DNA from 3 places in the Anabaena sp. TISTR 8404 genome. Region 2 is predicted to be linked to each of the others. Evidence: predicted binding sites of a transcription regulator. Region 2 holds the regulator's gene; each other region holds the start of a gene.
The links. The regulator NtcA, encoded in region 2, controls nitrogen genes in cyanobacteria. The targets are predictions, from matches to a motif close to TNTGTANNNNNNNNTACANA.

Region 1 (7,224 bases), 3.3 Mb from region 2:
TGTAGTGATGGCTTGTGGAGATATTGACCTTGCCACCAGTGTACCAACGATCGCCTGCGCCCCTAAAAGTGTGACAACTGTACCAATTAAATTTATCCACAGACCTAAGCGTAATACTTGTACAGTTTCGCTTTTCCGGGGGCGGTTGCTAGGGTTGGAAGATTGTAGTTGTCGGCCAATTCTGGTGTAACGGAAAGCTAAATAAATACCCGCACCCAAAATAATTAGTCCACAAACCGCTAAAAAGACTCCAAAACCAGTCCCAGGATTATTACTAGGGCTACCGGCTCTTTGCGAGAAAATAGCAAAGAGCAGCACAATAATACTAGAAACCACACCTAGTACTAGCTGAATCCAAAAGCTAATCCAACCTGTGAGGCGAAATGTTTGGGCGATCGCCCGAATATTAGCAGAAGATGATGGAGCATCGGAATTTTGTGACATACTGATCACCAAAATGCTTGGCGCTTGCTAGATTTACTATCACACTTACCAGATGACCTATGAATATCTCAAGTAGAAATTCGTAGTGAAAGAAAAAATCAAGGACTTAAACAAGGCATATAGGGCTATAAAGGTGTAGCTATTCAAAAACTTTACACCCAATAGACTTCTTGCAGAAGTCGGGAACAGGGAACGGGGAATAGACCTAAGTTTTTCCTGTTTCCTACAAAAGTGCAAAAGCAACTTTTGCAAGAGACTTCATGAGTTACACTCACAAAAAACAATGAAAATACCTCTTCCTGTTCCCTGTTCCCTATTTTCAAGGCAGGTCTAATATCAACAACTAAACTTTGTACGTAAGTTATTTCATGTATAGAAAGCTATTATTGAATACTTAATAAACAAGTGTTTCATAACTTTTACAGACAAAATGGCATTTTACTTGTAAAATTTCTTCGATGGCATTTTATGCTTATGCAGTTCTAATCGGCTCGGCATCATTTGACACTAACACAGTGGCTAAGCCTCTGTCTTTCTTGCTCCTCACCACACTGCCTAGAGCTTAAATAGGAGTGTAATTCTTACGCTCCTTAGAATTTCGCTTGTATCCCATGACTTTATCTGCGTGGGGCATAATTGTTTTGCATTTTTTAAGTTGACGCTTTGAACACCTGCCTCAGTGTTTTTGTATTAATGATTACATTTAGTAATATTAAATACGTAACACAAGGATTATAAATCCCACCCTAAGGCATTTTTTTAGCCATTCACCAACCATGAAACTTGAGGATATATATCAATTCTTTGAAAATCCTCCGCCAACTTACCTCTGTCAGGAACTAGCAATTTGTTACATACTGTCTGTTTTACTGCAAGGTGAATCCTACGGAACCGAGTTAATTCAACGTTTAGAAACTGAATACCCTACCTATCGACTTTCAGATACCGTACTTTATAGTGCGATTAAGTTTCTCGAAGACGAAAGGGCAATTAATGGGTATTGGAAAAAGCTCGAAGGACGAGGAAGACCTAGGCGAATGTACCAAGTTTCTCCAGAATGGCAAGTTCAAGCGCAGGATTTAACGCGTCTTTGGCAAGAGTACATCAACGGGAGGACAAATTAACTAATAATTAATAATGAATAAATCTCCTCCAGTCACACAGTAACAATCATTTATGGATACTGCTATTCTGCCATCTACGTTGCTGCTCACCTTATTGTTATCAGTTGGGTTGTTTTTCTTTATTCGTGCTGCAACTAAAGACCGCACACAAACAGCACAACTGGTATCTGAGCAAGACGAAGCTGTATTAATGCCTCAATTGCAGGATTATTTCCGTTCACGGTCTTACCGAGTGGCAGCGGTAGACCCTGACAAAAATCAAGTCATTTTTGAGGGTTTTGTCCAACCCAGCTTGTTTTTAGCAATTTTTTTGACGCTGCTTGCAACTGTTGGTTTGGTTTGTTTATCGTTTGTTCTATCACTGCTTTTGCCTAACATTAGCAGTTTTTTGCTTGGGATAGTATTGCTATCACCTTTGAGTGGTTTTTTTTATTGGAAAAAAGCAGGAAGAACTGAGAAAGTTTTGCTTCATCTGCAAAAAGCTAATCAAGATGAATCAAACTCCCCAGCTAAGATTACTGTAACTGCCCATCGAGATGAACTGATTGAGTTACAGAAAGCACTCAATTTAAAACTGAGTGATTAAATTTTAGTTTTTGGACATTTCCTCTAGTGATGAGCAAGAAGAAATAAACAATAGGGAGTAGAAAAGAGGATTGTTGTGATGTAAGTTTTCTCTAAAACGAAATGCTTTAGAGAAAAAAGTATCTTGTAACGTCGCCTGCAAAAGGAAAGTGCATACTACTCTCGCTTTTGGATGCTTTGTAATCGCTCTTTCTAGCTCCCTGATGCGTATTTGATGATAAGCCAACTCATCCCAACCAATTTGGCTTGAGCCGAGTTGTTTGTCCAACCGCCTGGACTAAACCTCTACTGGCAAATCAGACCCAAATTTAAAAAAAATTGAAAATTTTGCATAAACTGAGCAACTTTGCCAGTTAAATGAATATTCAGAACAAATTCAACACGTAGGATCACCAATTGAAGTTCAGCGAGCGGCTACAGCCACAGGTTCTGAACCAGCCGGAGCTTCTAATGTCCGCAAGCTGGGAAACAAGAAGTGGTTTTCTTCTACGTACTGAGCACCAAACAGACCCTTTTCTGCCCAGAAATATCGGTCTGTGGTGTGTTCATTGCGCTTTACGAGTAGCAAAGCCGGTGGCAAGATACCTTCAGCTTGAATGAATTTTCTTGCTGCTGTCACAGGTTTTTCTTCGCCGCTTTCGATGCTATATTGAGGCACATGCTCTAAAATCCGCCGTCCTTCCTGGCGACGACGACTCTTCCTTTTCCGTCTCCTTGCCAACCTATTTTCCTCCTCTTTCAAGCTATTAGATTGTAGTGATAGCTACAAAATCCGTCGTAATTATAAAAGTTCTAGTTCAAAAAATCAAGAGTTTATAAACTTTTGATACAACAAAAATAATTTTTTTGAAGGCAAATAAATCACAAAACTAGTAAAGTACACAATTTCTTTATCTCAACTATGACGTAAGCAGCTTGAGTTAAGCTTGATAAAAACAGAGTTACAATCAAGCTAATTCTTGAAAATTCCCTCAAAGTTCGTGATCCTGAGCAAGAAATGAAAAATGTTAATGTCTGCTAGTTCAGATTTTGTGGCTTTATGCCGAGAACAAATAGCATTGTTAGCCCAAGGGTTGGGAGCCTCTTTAAGTGTGGTTTATTTAACACAAGAATTGGTAGAAGCTCCAACAACTGAGGCGAAACTAATTCCTGTAGTAGTTTATCCAGAAACAGCAGGATTACCACCAGGAGAAGAAAATACTGAAGTAAAAGCACGCAAACAATTGCAAATTAGTAATATTTTGCTACTCCCCAAACAGCAAAAAAGGTTATTAACAGCAGCTACGGAATCTACGGCTTCATCGCCAGAAGTAGACACAACAGATACTGGACAAGCAGATTTTCAAGAAGAGTATTTACTGAGTGGACACCAGATTGTTCTGCCCTTGGTTCATGAGGGTGTAATGATGGGATTACTGGTGACATGTAGAGAAGACCGAGCTTGGAGTCAACAAGAACAAAGTACAATTCAAAAGATAGTCCAGACTTTGGCGATCGCTTGTGTTTTAGATCAGCGTCGCGCATGGTTGCAACAACAGTTACATCAACAACAACTTCTGCAAGAACAGCAGCGAGATTTATTAGATAATTTATTACACCAATTTCGCAATCCCTTGACAGCATTGCGGACTTTTGGCAAATTGCTATTTAAAAGACTGCGCCCAGGCGACCCTAACCGAGAAGTGGGAGCGAATATTGTTCGAGAAAGCGATCGCCTGAAAGAATTATTGCAACAATTTGAGCAAGTTATTGACTGGACAGAATTAGATTTAGCACCGCTGGCGCTACCAGAAAATGAAGTATTTGTCGAAGCAACAGTACAACCAGAACCGAAGCCAATTTTGTTATTACCAGGTACAGGAGAACAAGAAACTGATTGCTCTTTAGCTGATTTATTAGCACCATTATTAGCATCAGCAAAAGCGATCGCCCAAGAACGTCATCTGAAATTAAAAACAGAAATTCCCAAAAACTTACCTTTAGTTCGGGTCAATATTAAAGCCTTGCAAGAAGTACTAAGTAATATCATTGATAATGCTTTGAAATACACACCAAAAGGCGGCAAGATTTACATTCATGCAGGGCAAGAAAGAGCAAATTTTTTAGGTATTGCTATTAGTGATACTGGCCCAGGAATTCCCCAAGAGGATATAGCACATTTGGGCGAAAGACATTATCGGGGTGTACAAGCACAAACAGAAATTCCCGGTACAGGATTGGGACTAGCGATCGCTAAACAATTAATCGAGCAAATGCAAGGTGAAATCGAAGTTTTCAGTCCAGCAATTACAAGAGCGATCGCATCAGAGGATGCACCGGGAACTACATTTATTCTTTGGTTACCTATTAGTCAATAGTCAATGGTCAAAAAGTTCCTTTTGACTATGGACTATTGACTCTTGACTAACAACTATCTAACTGAGACCAACAAATTTTGATTGACAGTCATTTGTAAATCGGTATTGGGATTAATAGCAATTAAGTCAACACTATTGCGACCGAAGAACAAGCCAATTAAGCCACCAATCGCCGCACCACCGAGAACTTCTTCAGTAGCGATCGCGCGATCGCCTGTCACCGCAGATACCGCCGCCGCCGCCCCAGCACCCAAGACAGTATTGGTAATAATAGCTCTAGTACTAGTACCTTTGTTGACAGTTTCGGTTGTTGTAATTACATCAGAAGTAGCTGCAATTTGATACTCTTGACCTGAGGTTAACACGAGTTTTTGAGCAACAAATTGCGAACCACCTTTTGCAGGTTTAAGTTGTCCAACAACTTGACTACCCGCAGGAATTACTACAGTACCGTCTTGAGTAACTACATTTTGGTCAACAGTCAGTGTCAACGGTGCAGTTTCATCCTTAGTGACGAGAATTTTCTTAGCCTGATCATACTTCACGGGGATAACAGTCCCTTGGGGAATTGTGATTGATACAGGTGTTGGGGTAGTAGGTTGAGCCGCCACTATATAAGGTGAGTTAATTGCTGAAGCTTGATTAGAACTGACCAACGCTTGATAAATAAATGCTGCCACCTGGGCGCGTGTTGCAGTTGCATTTGGATTGAGGAATTTGACATTGGGATAGTTCACCACAATTTGCTGCTCAGTCGCTGCTGCAATTGGGCTACGAGCATAACTAGCAATACCAGAAGCATCGTTGAAGTATTGCAGAGTACTTTCAACATTACCACTAGGGCTATATTCCAAACCATTAGCTAGAGAAACTAAAACCTGTTGACGAGGAATCGCTTGGTTAGGCTCAAAACGATTTCCAGGATATCCAGACAGAAACCCGATGGTATAAGCTTGCTGAATGGCGCTAGATGCCCAGTAATTGCTGGGTACATCCACAAAGTTTATTGCTTGCCGTTGTGGTGCTTTTGAAAAAGCCTTATTTACCATCGCCGCAAATTGAGCGCGTGTTACCGCTTCTTCTGGGCGGAAACTACCATCAGGAAAACCTGCAATTACACCCCGTTGTGACAATTCTTGAATAAATTGCGCTGCCCAATAATTCGATGAAACATCTGTAAAAGTAGTTTGAGCAAAAGATGGTGTAGCAGTTATAAAAGGTGCTACAGCGCCAGCAGTAATGCTCAAAGCCATGAGTGCAGCAGTTTTAGATTGCCAACGATTTACAGTAAACATCAATTTTACCTCTTTACATTTATTTGTTTTCTGTTAATTACTTAGACAATATTGGATAAAAAAAGTTTCTGAATATTTCTATTTTTTGGGATGTACTTACTTTTTAAATTGGAGATAATTCGCATAAAAATAGGTAATAAGTCATAGACATCTATCCTATGACTTATTACCTATTTCCCAGGACATATTAAAAATTAATTGCTAATTAATTAATAACTATTGCTCATTGCGGATAATTTCATAGCAACATGAAATTCCAATGAAAAAACTGCTATGCGAATTTGTACACATAGCAGTTATCAAATTAAACTTGAAAGGAAATTTATCCTTTCACTGCTATTTTCTTTTGTTGACGTTTTAATAGTGAAGTAGTTCCAAAAGCTCCTATTACCAATACACCTAACATTGCACTGGGTTCTGGAACACTCTGCGCTAATCTATAGGCGTGGTTATCTGTTTCAAAAGCAATACCATTTGAGCGCATCACAACTCGATCAAATTTTTCGCCTGCATCACCTACAAGATTGACAAACAGATTAGCTTGACCGCTAGTCCAACTACCATCCGCTACGGCACCTGGTACATCTGAGCCACTAAAAGTCTTTAACAACTGATTACCGCTATAGATGTCAATATAGTTGTAACTATCCAAGGAACCTGCATAAAAACCGAAGTAATCAATAGCTTCTTTGAAATTAATACTGACAAAACCACTATCACCTGCAACATTACTACCTGATGGAGCAATTGTCAGAAATTTGGTGTTATCTCCATAAGGTGAGGCATATTGACCACTAACACTACCTTGAACAATGTTAGTAGTAATATTAGAGTAAGTAGCAAATCCATTTGAATCATTTGCTGTCCCATCATCAAAGGTGACAGTTTTAGCATCAGAGTAGCTAGAGAACATACCGCCACTGACTACCATTGTTACGGCACTAGCTGGGTTGGCACTCGCTACAATAACAGTTGTTCCTAATAAAGCAAGAGATAAATTTTTCAGCATTCTAGTAAAAATCCTTGTAAGATGTGTGTAAATTAGCAATGATGAATGATTCCAAACCAACTCTAATCAACTGGTTTGATGACCGCACCTATACAGGAAATGGAAAGATATAGCAGGGAACAGGGAACGGGGAACAGGCTTGAAAGTCTTGTGTTACATGCCTTGTTGGTAAAGACTTGTACCTCATTTACCTGCAATCTGCTGTAACTTAGTTCAGTCCTATCAGTAAATTTTATTTGTCACAGTAGGACGGAAGATGCAAATTTATTTGGGTGCTTAATAATTTAATCTTGTTTTTTTTTACTAAAAACTGATACCGTACATACACTAAATTTCTTTTAAAGAATAAGTGAAGCGAATCTTAGAATTTATTACCCAGCAAATATTCAGCATATAACTCGAATATTATA
Region 2 (7,224 bases):
CACTCAGGTACTTGGCAATCAGCCAAAACAGTACAACGTGGCTATGAACTCAACATTCCCCTAAAAGTTCTTTCTACTCAGCACTCCCCTCTTCCCACTCCCCACTCCGAGGTTACTGAGCGCAGTCGAAGTACACTTCCCACTCCCGACAGAATCAGTTTCTTAAATTTAAATTCTCAAAACTTAATCTTAATGGCACTGAAGCCAACAGAAAATAATCCCCAGGAGTTTATTTTGCGCTGTTACGAATCCCAGGGAGAAACAGCCGAGTTACATTTGCAGAGTGATTTCGGGCTATGTCTGGGAGATACAGTAGATTTATTAGAGCGTCCCCTAGATATCACGGAATTTTTAAATAAGCAACAAACACTTACAATACAACCTTGGAAAATCACCAGTATCAAAGTGATACCAGCACTTAATTCCTAACAGGTGTAAGCCATTAGTCCTGAGTCACCATATTTTACTATGGACTATTGACTGAGGACTATTGACTAAAACTAATCTTCGTGGTCTTCAAAAGGATCTGCCAACTCTTTGCTTGGTGGGCCGAACGAAGTATAAATTCCATACCCTGTAATGGCTACAAGAATCGCACAGACAGAAATGCTAAGAACTATTGCGGGTTCCATAAGATATAGATAGATTATGAGTGCTATTCTTATAGAATATTACAGAAGATTAAAAAAAGCTTGGCAACTAATCTTAGGTGAACTATGGCACAACGGACTAGGTTGGGAGACATCCTGAGACCTTTAAATTCTGAGTATGGTAAAGTGGCTCCAGGCTGGGGAACTACCCCTGTAATGGCCGTGTTTATGGGGCTATTTTTCGTGTTTTTGCTGATTATTCTGCAACTTTACAATAAATCAATCTCAATTCAGGATGTATTGGTTGATTGGCGCAGCTTAGGTGGCTAATTAAAACATAGCAATCAAGCTTGCGTATTCAGCAAATTTACACCCGGCTTGTCCGGGTTTTTTTGTCATACCAATTCGTAGTTAGTAATTAAGAAAATCAGGTATGGTCTGGGGTTCGGTTTTTGAATGTATTGCCGGATTTTAGAGAATTGGTATAAGTTGTAATTTCAGCCGTTTAGCTATTCAACAACGTGTGAAAGCTACCTTTTGTCAGTTTGTCGATCGCGGCGAAGTTTGGTAAATAAAAGAAGTAGACTGCATTGTTTGCTTTTATCCCACACTTTACCTAAAGCATTGTGAGTGCAAAACGTTTGCCAGAAACTACTGCCCATGTCAGAATTACGCGCCAATCCTGGCAACATGGCTTTCTTGAGGGCGAAGTCAGCGCGGGAGACTTTGAGTGGCATTTCCAGTGGCATTTCCGCCGTGGAGAACTTTCTGTGAAGCCTTCCCAAGGTCGGGCTTTAATCAAAGAACCTCTTGGTCGCTTTTTAGAAAAACAAGATTATCAGTTGGAGCCAGGAGGAGACTATGCTTTTACTATCCGAGCAGAGTTATGAGGAGGCAAGTAAGTCTAAAGTGTGAAATCTGAAGTCTGAAATACCTTGTGAATTCTGCCTGTTTAACCATTGACTATTGACTATTGACTGCTGATTCTGTCAGGCGATTTAAATATCTTTCAATTAACAAGATAGCCACAATGTCATCTATTGGTCTTGGTGGTTGGCGCATTCCTTTTGGTAATAGTTTTGTTAATCCTTGAGGAGGATACATTTGCCAATAGCGATCGCGTGCTTCTAAGGTAGAGTAGCGCTCATCTACTAACATGATATTTAATGGTTGCACTAATTCTTGTTGTAATTTCTGTTTCCACTGCTTGGCTGTGGTTTGATTGCCCATAACAAGTAAGGAAACAGGATATCTTTGTTGTAATGTTTCGATATTGGCGATCGCTTCTGGTGATGGTACAACTTGATGATAATGCAGTTGCCGATCTAATCCCATCACCGCTAAACCACACTTATCTTTACCAGGATCAAAGCCGAGAATTACTGGTTGAGTTGGTGAGAATTGATTTAAGTTCATATTAAACTGTTCCCCATTCCCCTTCCCTGTTAGCGATTTTTGGGAAAATTTTATGTACTGAAAATAACTTTGCCGTTTTGGATTGCTAATAATTTCACGCGCAGAGGCCCTGCTGTATAGGTATCTTCTGCGGCGATCGCTTTAATATCTAAAGGCTGATCGTATTGTCTTAACTGGTTGATAAAGCGTAAAAAAGTCCCATCTACTTGCACACTTTCCACAATGCCAGCATTCCTAGCCCGAAATTGCGAAGCAGAAATCAGCAAATCTAGTCTTTGCCGTAGTTGATAAGATGTCATGGTTTTGGGATCAGCGCTAGTACTAGCCAGCACTTCCCCTCCTGAAAAGACTAGTATATTCCTTGCAGCATCTGCAAAGAATTCTATCTGTTTTTCTCCTCTAACGTAATTACCTGCGGAGAAAATTCGCACCACATATTCTTTACCATCGCTGATTTGTCTGATCAACTGCTCAACTCTTTCTTGAGTAACACGCAGTATTTGTGTATTTTCTGGTGTTGCACCTGGTTCAGTTAATTGAAAGATGGCATTTTGGTTAGCTTCTCCTAAAAGTTGTAGAATTGCCTGACGCGCAGACGCAGCTTGCTGAACTTGAATAACAGCACCTGCCAAAACTTGACCTCGAACCAAAGCCAATTTGCCCAAGCGCAGGTCTTGATAAGACTGATAGTATTTTTCTAGCCTTGCTACTTCCTGTTCTAAAAAATCCTGTTGTCTTTCTAATTCTTTGAGACGAGATTCGCGTGTGGCAATGACTTGTTCTCGTGCAGTAATTTCTAGATTGCGACTTTGAATTAGTTTATCTAGTTGGGCAATTTTGTGATCGCGCTGTTCAATAATTTCTTGGCGGTTGGCAAGTTCGCGATCGCGTTTTGTAATGGCTGCTTTCGCTTCATCAATAGCTTTTTTCGCCTCTGCGTACAGTCTTTGCTGTTCTGCCTTTAATTGTCCTACAGCCACTTGTAAGGCTTGTCTTTGATTGTAAACGCTTTGTAGTTCAGATCTAGCTTGTTGGTACTGCGTTGCCACTTGATTCAAACGCCCTTGAGTGCGTTGCAGTTGCGCTTGCGTTTGTGCTTGGCGGCTAATGGTTAAATTAAGCTGTGCTTGGGTTTCTCTTTGTTTAGCGTTAGCTGCTTGCAAGGATTTATTAATTGCTTGCAAATCTTGCTGGGCTTTGGTTTGTTCAATTCTTGCTTGGCTTAACTCTTTCTCTACCTGGCTTTTTTGTGCTTCTGCGGTTTTTAGCTGTTCTCGTTTGTTTCTGAGGTCTTTTTGAATATCTTCTAACTCAAAGACTCCCTTACGCAATCCTTCGTCAGCCGCAAACAAAATCCCCAGAGTTGATGCTGAAATTAACCCACCTGTAAAAATTGTTATCAGTACTGCCGTATTTTTTGGTCGCAGCTTAAATAGTGAGAGGCGGGCTTTGCCAACCCGTGTGCCAATGCGATCGCCCACAGTGGCAATTACGCCTCCCAAAATTAAAATTGCTGCGATGAGGATGTACCCGGTGGTCATCTTCAGCTACCGAAATGGTTCCAGATACAGCCTACTACTTTCGACCATTGTCTGTGGAGGATCAGAGATTGGCAATAGCTCAGATTAATCAACTGATGATTTACCTCCAGCTACGGGTATTATCTGCAAAAATACAATACTTGCCAACTCCATTACCTCCAATTGTTTTTAAGTGAACTGCCTACTTAAGCTAACAGGTTTATGCACAGTAATCTTCTTTTTATGAATAGAAATCATTTTCTTTTCACGCAAATCACCTAGTAACCTTGTGACAGTAACGCGAGTAGAGCCAATTGCCTCGGCGATCGCTTGATGAGATAGCTTCAGATCAATTGTGATCCCATCTGCACAAGGAACACCAAAATCACGACAAAGAATTAATAAAAAACTCACCAATCTTGAACCCATATCTCGGTGAGCTAGAGTTTCAATCATCATCTCTGTCTGCAAAATCCGCGAAGATAGACCTCGCAACATTAGCATTGATAATTCTGGATTTTCCTTGAGTGCTTGCTCTACTTGTTCGATTGGTGCTGACAGCAATTCTACAGGTGTAAATGCAACAGCATGGTAAAACCGATCAGACTTATTTCCCGTCAGCAAAGACAACACACCAAAAACACTATTTTCCCGCAATAGTGCTACTGTTATTTCTTCTCCTGCTTCGTATACCCTGGAAAGTTTTACAGCACCCTTAAGAAGAAAATAAACTCGTTCAGCAGGATCGCCCGGGAAAAAGATCGTTTTGTTGCGTTCAAACGTTTCCACAACAGGCGGAAACGCCCCAGTTGCCATCTGACGAAAAACATTTGCTAGGGCTTTATCTTGTGTCACGATCATCTCCCTTCCCCTACCCAATGCCGGAAAAACAAAGAAACTGATTACCTAAGAATACACCTGAAAAATGAATAAATCACCGTCAACCTTTCTGTACTTTCCTATACTCAAATCCTACACTTCCAAGTTATTTGTTCATAATGATACATAATTTTTCACCTTTTTAGCTAGTAGTTGTTATAAGTACTTACAAAGTCGTATTCATCAGGTTTTTTGCAAAAAAATTCACCATATCTTGAGAATATCTTCAGGAATAGCAGACAATTTTTTATGCAGCAAACACACCTATTGAATTAAAGAAGAATTCGGCATTTAGAATTCAGGACTCAGACTCAAGACTCTCGTTAGCGTAGCGTCTCCCATTGAAAAAAGACTCGCTCTCAGCGAAGCTATACCCAAGGCTTCATACCTCGCTATTAATGAGGCAAAAAGACTTATCATCTAGAAGCACCAAAAAATTTCTAATTTGGTGTAGCGTTTCACAGTTTATTCATCCACCAGTCGCACTCAGGTAAATTCACCAATTCTGGCTCCTGACTCCTGGATTCTTTGTTGTTAAACATGATTTTTATAAATCCTCTGGCAAACCAAGAAAAACAGGCCTCAGTTTCTAGTATCCTCCTAAGAGGATGTCTGAAAAGTCCCAGGTGATACACTAAGCAGTTGAAGTATTCTAATTTCCCCTAAAAAATTTAGACTTCAAGGCTGTAATTGCCTTCTCAAAAAGGTAAGCTAGTACAGCTACGCCGAAGTCAAAAACAGCCAGTGCGTTGCACAACGAACTTTCGTTGAAGCAACTAGTGTTCAAAAGGCTTTGATTTCAAGCTTTGAGTTTTTTGAATAGTAGCTTTATTAACGCCGCACCACGCCCAAAGGAGAAAGAAAAATATTTGATACTGCTCAGACATCTTTACCATGATTGATCCTGTTAATAATTTGTATGCTGAATCTGACTGGAAAAAACGCCCTCGTTACAGGTATTGCCAATAATCGCTCCATCGCTTGGGGTATCGCTCAACAATTGCACGCCGCCGGAGCTAATTTAGGTATTACTTACCTCCCTGATGAACGCGGCAAGATGGAAAAAAAAGTTGCGGAATTGGTAGAACCTCTCAACCCCAGCTTATTTGTTCCCTGTAATGTCCAGAACGACGAACAGATTCACTCTACCTTTGAGGCAGTTCGAGAAAAGTGGGGCAGGTTAGATATCCTCATCCACTGTCTAGCTTTTGCTAATAAAGATGATTTGAGTGGAGATTTTAGCCAAACCTCCCGTTCAGGTTTCAACACAGCTTTAGAAATTAGTACCTATTCGCTAGTACAGTTAAGTGGCGCGGCTAAACCTTTAATGACAGAAGGCGGTAGCATTGTTACTCTGACATATCTTGGTGGTGTTCGGGCTGTTCCTAACTACAACGTGATGGGAGTTGCCAAAGCAGGTTTAGAAGCGAGTGTGCGTTATTTAGCCACAGAACTCGGCCCGCAAAATATTCGCGTCAATGCTATTTCCGCTGGCCCAATTCGGACTTTGGCATCTTCAGCAGTTGGCGGCATTTTAGACATGATTCATCATGTTGAACAAGTAGCTCCCCTGCGACGTACAGTAACTCAACAAGAAGTGGGTAATACGGCGGCTTTCTTGTGCAGTGATTTAGCCAGTGGTATTACCGGGCAAGTTCTGTACGTGGATGCAGGATATGAAATTATGGGAATGTAATCAAAAGTATGAAGTGTGAAGTATGAAGGATGAAATTTTAGACTTCTTACTTCATACTTTAGACTTCAGCCTTTATGCTCCCTAGTTAGCTATGCAAATCAGCGATACCTCTAGTAAAGACTCTGTTCTACAACAAGTTGCAGCAATTACCACCGCTCGTATTGCCTCTGTTCACCGGGTTACTGGTGAAACTGATGTGCAAGTGACTATTAACCTGGATGGCACGGGAAAATGCAACGCTGCCACTGGTATTCCATTTTTAGATCACATGTTGCATCAAATTTCCTCCCACGGTTTGATTGATTTAGATGTCAAAGCTAAGGGCGACTGGGAAATTGATGACCATCACACTAACGAAGATGTTGGTATTACTTTAGGCCAAGCTTTGCATCAAGCATTAGGTGACAGAAAAGGTATTGTCCGCTTTGGTAATTTTTTAGCACCATTAGATGAAGCTTTAATTCAGGTAGCTTTAGATTTCTCTGGACGACCTCAACTGAGTTACGGCTTGCAAATTCCAACACAACGAGTTGGAACCTATGACACCCAACTAGTGCGGGAATTTTTTGTGGCATTAGTGAATCATAGCCAAATGACACTGCACATCCGCCAACTAGATGGCATCAATTCTCATCACATTATTGAAGCAACATTTAAGGCTTTTGCTAGAGCCATGCGCATGGCAACTGAATTTGATCCTCGTCGTGCTGGGACAATTCCTAGTTCTAAAGGGGTTTTATAAATTAGTCATTTGTCATTAGTCATTTCTATCTATAAAATGACTAATGACATAAACATTACAAATTTGATTCAACATGACTAATCCCAGAGCCATCTTGCTGCTGGAATTAACTACTGGTATGGGAGAGATAAATGTTATAAGCTGTTCAACATTTAATTTGCACATTGAGACCGCAGTTCTTGGCAGGGGGCAGGGATCAAGGGAGAGGGTTTGCAGCTTTCATTACTATGAAAATAGTGCAATTTAAATGACGATTAGCTTATACAGGATATTTCAAGTAAGTAAAGGACACCATTTAAGTCTCAAAGCTAGGTATAGAGCCTATTCTTATTTTGAATTCTGACTCCTGACTCCTGAATTCTGCTGTAAGTGTACAACTAG
Region 3 (7,224 bases), 940 kb from region 2:
CAGAAGTATTTTTAGAACCTCTGGCTGAGTGGGAAAAAATGATCAAAGCTGCTGGTGCTAAAGTTGTTGCAAAGCAATCAGGCGAATTATTTGAGTTATATAAGGTACGGTTTTAAAATAATTTGTGACTATACAAGATAGGTTGAGTCTATCTACATTACTGTTATGGTTAGCAACAGTTAAATTTCTCATCAAAACTTCCATAAGTGTGAAGAAATTCGGTATTTTAAAATCTTACTCTCTGCGCCCACCGAAGTTTGCTCAACGGGGGGAACCCCCGCACCGCAACTTCTCTCTGCGTGAGACAAATTCACACCCGTATCCATCAACACTAATATTTTTTAACAATAAGGTGGGCATCGCCCACCACAAGTTTCTACACCTTAAATTTCTCAGTAATTCGCTTCATAGCTTCTTCGACATTCTCACGGCTGTTAAATGCGGAAATGCGGAAGTAGCCTTCACCCGCCGCACCAAAGCCAGAACCAGGCGTGCCAACAACATTGCAAGTATGCAGCAATTTATCGAAGAAATCCCAACTGGACAGTCCATTGGGAGTTTTTACCCAAACGTAAGGTGCATTTACGCCACCATACACAGCTAGTCCAGCGGCTGTGAGTTTTTCTCGAATAATTGTGGCATTTTCTAAATAAAAACTGACCAATGCCTTAATTTGTGCTTGTCCATCTTCAAAATAAACTGCTTCCGCACCTCTTTGAACAATGTAAGACACACCATTAAACTTGGTAGACTGGCGACGGTTCCAGAGTTTCCACAGTTCCACATCGGAACCGTCTGCGGCTTTGGCTTTCAAGGTTTTGGGTACAACAGTTAAAGCGCAACGAGTTCCGGTAAAGCCTGCATTCTTAGAAAAAGAACGAAATTCAATTGCACAATCTCTCGCACCTTCAATTTCGTAAATAGAATGAGGTAAGCTCGGATCTGTAATATACGCTTCGTAAGCTGCATCAAAGAAAATAATTGAACCATTAGCTTTGGCGTAGTCTACCCAAGCTTTGAGATGTTCTTTGGTAGCAGTTGCACCAGTTGGGTTATTGGGGAAACAGAGATAAATTAAATCGACTTTTTCCCTCGGAATTTCGGCGGTGAAGTTATTTTCTGCGGTAATTGGCAGATATACTAAACCTTCAAATTCACCTTTATCGTTAGCTGCACCTGTATGACCTGCCATTACATTAGTATCTACGTATACAGGATACACAGGGTCTGTCACTGCGATGACGTTGTTATCACCAAAGATGTCGAGAATATTACCTGTGTCGCACTTAGAACCATCGGAAATAAAGATTTCCGAAGCATCTACTTCTGCGCCGCGTGCTTGAAAGTCATGAGCTGCAATTTTCTCCCTTAACCAAGCATAACCTTGTTCTGGCCCGTAACCTTTAAAAGTTGTGCGATCGCCCATTTCTTCCACAGCTTTAATCATCGCTGTGCGGCAAGCTTCTGGTAAAGGTTCGGTAACGTCGCCAATTCCCAAACGAATGATTTTGGCATCAGGGTTAGCTTCAGCAAAGGCATTTACCCGTCGTGCAATTTCCGGGAACAGATAACCAGCTTTCAGCTTCAGGTAGTTGTCGTTAATCGTTGCCATAGTAGATAGTGAAATACGCACTACAACAGCTTACAGCTAATTGCTCTTGACGATAGCAGAGTTACTTCTAGCAAATAGATGCATACTCATACTTTTATACCCACGCATAAATATTTAACAAAAATTTCTGTTTTTAACTACAGAATTTGTAACAAAAAAGCGATCGCTCCTTCTTAAAAAAAACAAGATGCGATCGCTTTACAAAAATTTAGATAACAGACATATACAGCAGCAATTGAAATACAGATTGACAAGCCTAAAATCAAGAGTTTATTTACTTAAATTTTAGACTTACTGCCATCTGTCTTTTAAACATCCTGCTCGCTCAACTCGCGGGTGATGTGGTCAAAAGGTTCATCCACAAAAGCAGCATTCACCACGCCTGCTGCTGCTACTTGTTCCTTGACCATATCCTTCATAATTTGGACACCACGAACTGTTGGCCCAATGGGTACACCTAGAGAATTGTAAGTTTCTCTCAGCCCTTGTAATACACGCTCATCCAACACGTTTGTATTACCAGCAACTAGCGCATAAGTAGCGTAGCGTAGGTAATAATCCATATCGCGCAGACAAGCCGCATAACGACGAGTTGTATAGGCATTTCCACCGGGACGAATCAATTCTGGTAGTTCTTCAAATAATTTAGAACCAGCCTGCTTGACAATTGCAGCAGCATTGGAATTGATAGCAGCCGCAGCTTGTACCCGTGCTGTACCACTTTCAAAATAAGATTTCAGACTGTCGATCGCATTCCGATCAAAATAACGTCCAGCTACGTCATAATTCTTAATTAAACTTGTGACTGCATCGCGCATTCCTTTTTCTCCCAATCGTTGCTATCTATGGTTTGATATTTATTTGGCTGCACTTACGCACCAGTAAATTTTTGTGCTATTTAAAATAAGTTCGGCACAAAAACAATCTATCCGCTACTTAAGGATTCTATGCCAAAGTTGCCCCCGATGAAATGAACTTTCCAGTTTTGTACAGATGACGTGCGAAAGGTTAATATAACCTGTAATCCAGAGAATCTGTAACAAAAACTACATAATTATGTAATCTCAAATCTTTACGATAATCCAGGTGTGTCACAACTTGGTTCGGATCAGTAGGGTTAGGATGCTTTGGCAGATTCTGGTTTTACAATAGGAAATTGGCAGAGAAGGAGTAACAATGACAACCCCACAAGAAGTCTTGAAATTGATCCAAGACCAAAACATTCAGATGATTGATCTGAAATTCATCGATACACCAGGAACATGGCAGCACTTAACTGTGTACCATAATCAAATCGATGAAAGTTCATTCACTGATGGCGTACCTTTCGACGGTTCCAGCATTCGGGGTTGGAAAGGTATCGAAGAATCAGACATGACAATGGTGTTAGATCCCAACACAGCTTGGATCGACCCATTCATGGCAGAGCCAACCCTAAGCATAATCTGTAGCATTAAGGAACCCCGCACAGGGGAATGGTACAGCCGTTGTCCCCGCGTGATTGCCCAAAAAGCTGTTGATTATCTAGTTTCTACTGGTATTGGTGATACCACTTTCTTTGGGCCTGAAGCTGAATTCTTCATTTTTGATGATGTCCGCTTTGATCAAACTGCCAATTCCGGTTACTACTACGTAGACTCTGTAGAAGGTCGTTGGAATTCTGGTAGAGAAGAAGGCCCCAACCTGGGTTACAAACCACGCTTCAAAGAAGGTTACTTCCCAGTTTCGCCAACTGACAGTTTCCAAGACATTCGTACAGAAATGTTGCTGACAATGGCGAAGTGCGGTGTTCCCATTGAAAAGCAACACCACGAAGTTGCAACTGGTGGTCAGTGTGAACTCGGCTTCCGTTTTGGTAAGTTAATTGAAGCGGCTGACTGGCTGATGACTTACAAATATGTCATTAAGAACGTAGCCAAGAAATACGGAAAAACCGTTACCTTCATGCCAAAACCAATTTTTGGCGATAACGGTTCCGGTATGCACTGTCACCAATCTATTTGGAAGGATGGCAAGCCTCTATTTGCAGGTGACAAGTATGCTGGTCTAAGTGAAATGGCATTACATTACATTGGTGGCATTCTTAAACACGCACCAGCACTATTAGCTATCACCAACCCCACCACCAATTCCTACAAGCGTCTAGTACCAGGTTATGAAGCACCTGTTAACTTGGCTTACTCCCAAGGTAACCGTTCTGCTTCTGTACGTATTCCTCTTTCTGGCACTAACCCCAAAGCCAAACGTCTAGAGTTCCGTTGTCCAGATGCGACTTCTAACCCTTACTTGGCATTTGCGGCGATGCTGTGTGCTGGTTTAGATGGAATTAAAAACAAAATCGATCCTGGTGAACCTCTAGATAAAAATATCTATGAACTTTCTCCAGAAGAATTGGCGAAGGTTCCTTCTACTCCAGGTTCTCTCGATAAAGCATTAGCAGCCCTAGAGAATGATCACGCTTTCTTAACCGAAACAGGCGTGTTCACAGAAGACTTCATCCAAAATTGGATTGACTACAAACTGGCTAATGAAGTTGAGCAGTTGCAGTTGCGTCCTCATCCTTATGAGTTTTATCTCTATTACGACTGCTAATTGCAAACCACAGTGATTTTTAAGCCACCCTTCAGGGGTGGCTTTTTTTTATGAGTTAAAACTGTTAACAACTCTTTTCACCTAGCTCATCGCAACGTGACTGCTTCCATAAATCGTGCGTGTGGTTTGGTCTATCTTGCCTTGAATGGGATTCCAATAATGGGACACTTCTTCAGGAAGACCGAGTTCTTGTGCAGAACGCATCAGCATTGATTGTTGACGGTTTTTAACTTGCTGATATTGACGCGCCATTAATGCACGAGATTTTTCTTGAATAGACATACTTCAGTCCCCCTAAGGTTTTAGTTATATATTTTTAGCTGTTAGTCCTTTCATTTATTAATATAGCAAAAATTCTGTAGCTTAAGTTACAGTTTTGATTTTTCATACCAAAATGAAATGAATCTTAATATTTTAGGGGCTGTAATGAGTATTATTGCGTGAGTAATTTTTGGAAAAGTCACGAATTTCTGATATTTTGGCTCAGATTCACCTTTGTAAAAAACAATCATTCCAGTTTCCGGCAAGTAACGAAAAACTGAGATAGTATCAAAAATGACGCTTAATAAAACTTCATACTATGACAGTTACTTACCCACGGAAATTCCAGAATAATTTAGGTGCGAGAGATATCTTAAAACGGGTAGTCAGCGATCGCGAACTGCATCTGATGACCCTCAATCGCTATCGCTACAACGAACAGCGCAGTTGCAAAGACCTAACAGAAGTAATTGAAAAACTCAACGGACAGCCACGAGAACTAATCAAAGATTTATCCCACCACATTGCAGATGAAGCGCGTCATGCTATGTGGCTAACTGATTTATTAATAGAACTGGGATCTGATGTCGGAAATCCGCCTGGAATGCCTTATATTGATGAATTCGAGCGCTTGCTTGACAAAGATAGTTACGAAGCCAGCGATAAATTAGAAGACGGTATCATTGCCGCCTTGGCCGCAATTAACGTTACCGAAAAACGCGGCTGTGAATATTTCTCCGCCCACATTTATGCTTTAAAGCAAGCACCACAAACAGAAGAAAACATCAAAATCCGGGAAACCATAGAAAAAATCTTGCCAGAAGAAGCCGGACACGTTCGCTGGGGAAATCGTTGGTTAGCACAAATAGCCGATAAAAGTCCAGAACATCGGCAAAAAGTAGAGCAAGCCAAGCGTAAATATGCTGCCATTGAACAAGCAGCCTATGAATCAGGCATGGACATTACCCTAGGTGCAGAACTGCGACGAGTTACCAGGTTGGTAGAAGTGGCAAATACGATGCCATTGTGGGAACGTCCCCAATACTTGATGGAACGCTTACCACAAACTTTACTAGCACCCCAGTTGCAGTTTACAAGAATTCAAGCAGCACAAAAAGCTTGGCAGCGTAACCCACAAGAATTTATGGAGAAGTTTGTACCAATGTTCATCAACGGCCTTAAAAAGTCGGAGGACGAGAAAAAGAACACTAGTGTTTAAAAATGTTTAGTAGGGGCAAACAGATATTCGCCCCTACTGGCTACTCAAAGGTCGGCAAATTATTCGGGTCGATACCCTGAGATGCTAAATAAGCCATCAATCTTTCTTTTTGCTGGCGTTCTTGTTCAGCACGTTGACGTTCTTGTTCAATTTGCTCTACAGCCCAAGGTAACAAATTACCATTCGTATCCCACCAGCGCAACCAATAACCAGTTCGAGCTTCTTTAGTACCTTGCCAAGTTCCCAAGAATAAATTCATTGACTCTACCCAAGGACGACCATTTTCGTCAGGTAGCTGGAACTCATAGCGTTGATTTTGCAGTTGATAAAATTCCAATAAACCACTGTTTGGTTCAAAAATTATATAGATGGGAACTTGCAAAATTTGCTCGTAGAAGAACCATCTTCCTGGTGGATAAGTGCGCTTGACAGAATATTCCCCGCCTTCGGTATCAGATAAAAACTCCATCACGATCGCAGGTACTTCACCTTCTAAATTAGGAGTATAACTTTTGCGATCGCTCAAAATTTGATTAACTGCTGGAACATAAACCCAATCAGGTGCTTTCACAATCAATTGTCCATTGATAGTCGCACAAAGACCAAAATTCGAGGCTATTAACATCTGCGGTTGGATGAACCCAATAATTTCCAGGCTTTCACGCAAAGCACCAGCCAAAATGGGCTGATTGGTATTCTCCACAGGTTCATCCTCTAATTGATAATCGTTGGGCAATGCTTCCCAAGTGATTACCATTTCAGTTAGCGATTTAGCTACATCCACTTGAGTTGCCATAACACAGCATCAATATTAGTTTCTTCTTATGTTATCGCTCTGTGTGCAGGTATGATGCGATCGCGCTTAGATATACCTAAATGCAGATTTTTCCGCCAATTAAAAAAATATCTGAATGAGAAGCCCTGAATTTTAAAGTGAAAGGCTTTAACAAAAATCTGAAAAAAGAAAAAAGTATCTGATTAAAGGAATAGGTGATGTTAAAGACAAGTAAGTTTGCTTGGGGTTACCAATGCAAAAAGGCAAGGAAGTTCTAGAAAAAGAGATTAAAGATGCAATACCGAGAGAATATTAAATTTCTTTGAGGATAAAGTGTGATTTGGATGCCAGAAAATCTGGATAACGCTTTAATTGTTATTAGCATTAAACAATTTTTAACCAACAGGAAAAGCATTGTTGAGAGATTCAATTAAATCTCTGCGTCCGCTACCACGATGGGGTGTAGGATTTTCTGGCTCATTTGGTTTAGGTTTGGGTTTGGGCTTTGCCGAAAACAACATTTGTACTCCTGTATTGTTAATAAGTGTATGTGAGCGATTTAACGTTGCTGAACCGTTAAAAACGAAAGAACCCAACAAAAAACTGGAAACTAAAAGAGAAAATGTAACACGCATAGCAGATATTTCTTGTGGAACTCTAATATCTACTGCTACTTAGTTTCTGAATGTGTGTCCGGAAAGTTTGGCAAAAAGTATTCTGTTTGACAGAAAGAAATTAAGTTTAACGTTAGGTCTCCATTCTACA

Region 1: a site for NtcA is predicted at 2,904-2,923, ahead of ACMX3D_RS09735 (DUF3155 domain-containing protein). Genes of this name have one in related genera too.
Region 3: a site for NtcA is predicted at 2,646-2,665, ahead of glnA (type I glutamate--ammonia ligase). Genes of this name have one in related genera too.

Annotation. Positions count from the first base shown of each region.
Region 1 covers NZ_CP180578.1:2,235,996-2,243,219, forward strand. Annotated here, with positions in the region: gene ACMX3D_RS09720 (DUF3611 family protein) at 1-444, opposite strand, end outside; gene ACMX3D_RS09725 (PadR family transcriptional regulator) at 1,221-1,568, shown strand; gene ACMX3D_RS09730 (cofactor assembly of complex C subunit B) at 1,621-2,154, shown strand; gene ACMX3D_RS09735 (DUF3155 domain-containing protein) at 2,557-2,874, opposite strand; gene ACMX3D_RS09740 (GAF domain-containing sensor histidine kinase) at 3,158-4,510, shown strand; gene ACMX3D_RS09745 (S-layer homology domain-containing protein) at 4,564-5,805, opposite strand; gene ACMX3D_RS09750 (Npun_F0296 family exosortase-dependent surface protein) at 6,128-6,814, opposite strand.
Region 2 covers NZ_CP180578.1:5,523,860-5,531,083, forward strand. Annotated here, with positions in the region: gene ACMX3D_RS23985 (alpha-mannosidase) at 1-429, shown strand, start outside; gene psbN (photosystem II reaction center protein PsbN) at 501-632, opposite strand; gene psbH (photosystem II reaction center phosphoprotein PsbH) at 717-920, shown strand; gene ACMX3D_RS24000 (DUF3146 family protein) at 1,217-1,480, shown strand; gene ACMX3D_RS24005 (pre-16S rRNA-processing nuclease YqgF) at 1,554-2,006, opposite strand; gene ACMX3D_RS24010 (DUF3084 domain-containing protein) at 2,057-3,547, opposite strand; gene ntcA (global nitrogen regulator NtcA) at 3,716-4,387, opposite strand; gene fabI (enoyl-ACP reductase FabI) at 5,325-6,101, shown strand; gene hisB (imidazoleglycerol-phosphate dehydratase HisB) at 6,193-6,843, shown strand.
Region 3 covers NZ_CP180578.1:6,463,796-6,471,019, reverse strand. Annotated here, with positions in the region: gene ACMX3D_RS27925 (class I SAM-dependent methyltransferase) at 1-116, shown strand, start outside; gene ACMX3D_RS27920 (LL-diaminopimelate aminotransferase) at 377-1,612, opposite strand; gene apcB (allophycocyanin subunit beta) at 1,921-2,430, opposite strand; gene glnA (type I glutamate--ammonia ligase) at 2,789-4,204, shown strand; gene gifA (glutamine synthetase inactivation factor IF7A) at 4,286-4,486, opposite strand; gene ACMX3D_RS27900 (ferritin-like domain-containing protein) at 4,785-5,684, shown strand; gene ACMX3D_RS27895 (Uma2 family endonuclease) at 5,725-6,480, opposite strand; gene patX (heterocyst-inhibiting protein PatX) at 6,855-7,094, opposite strand.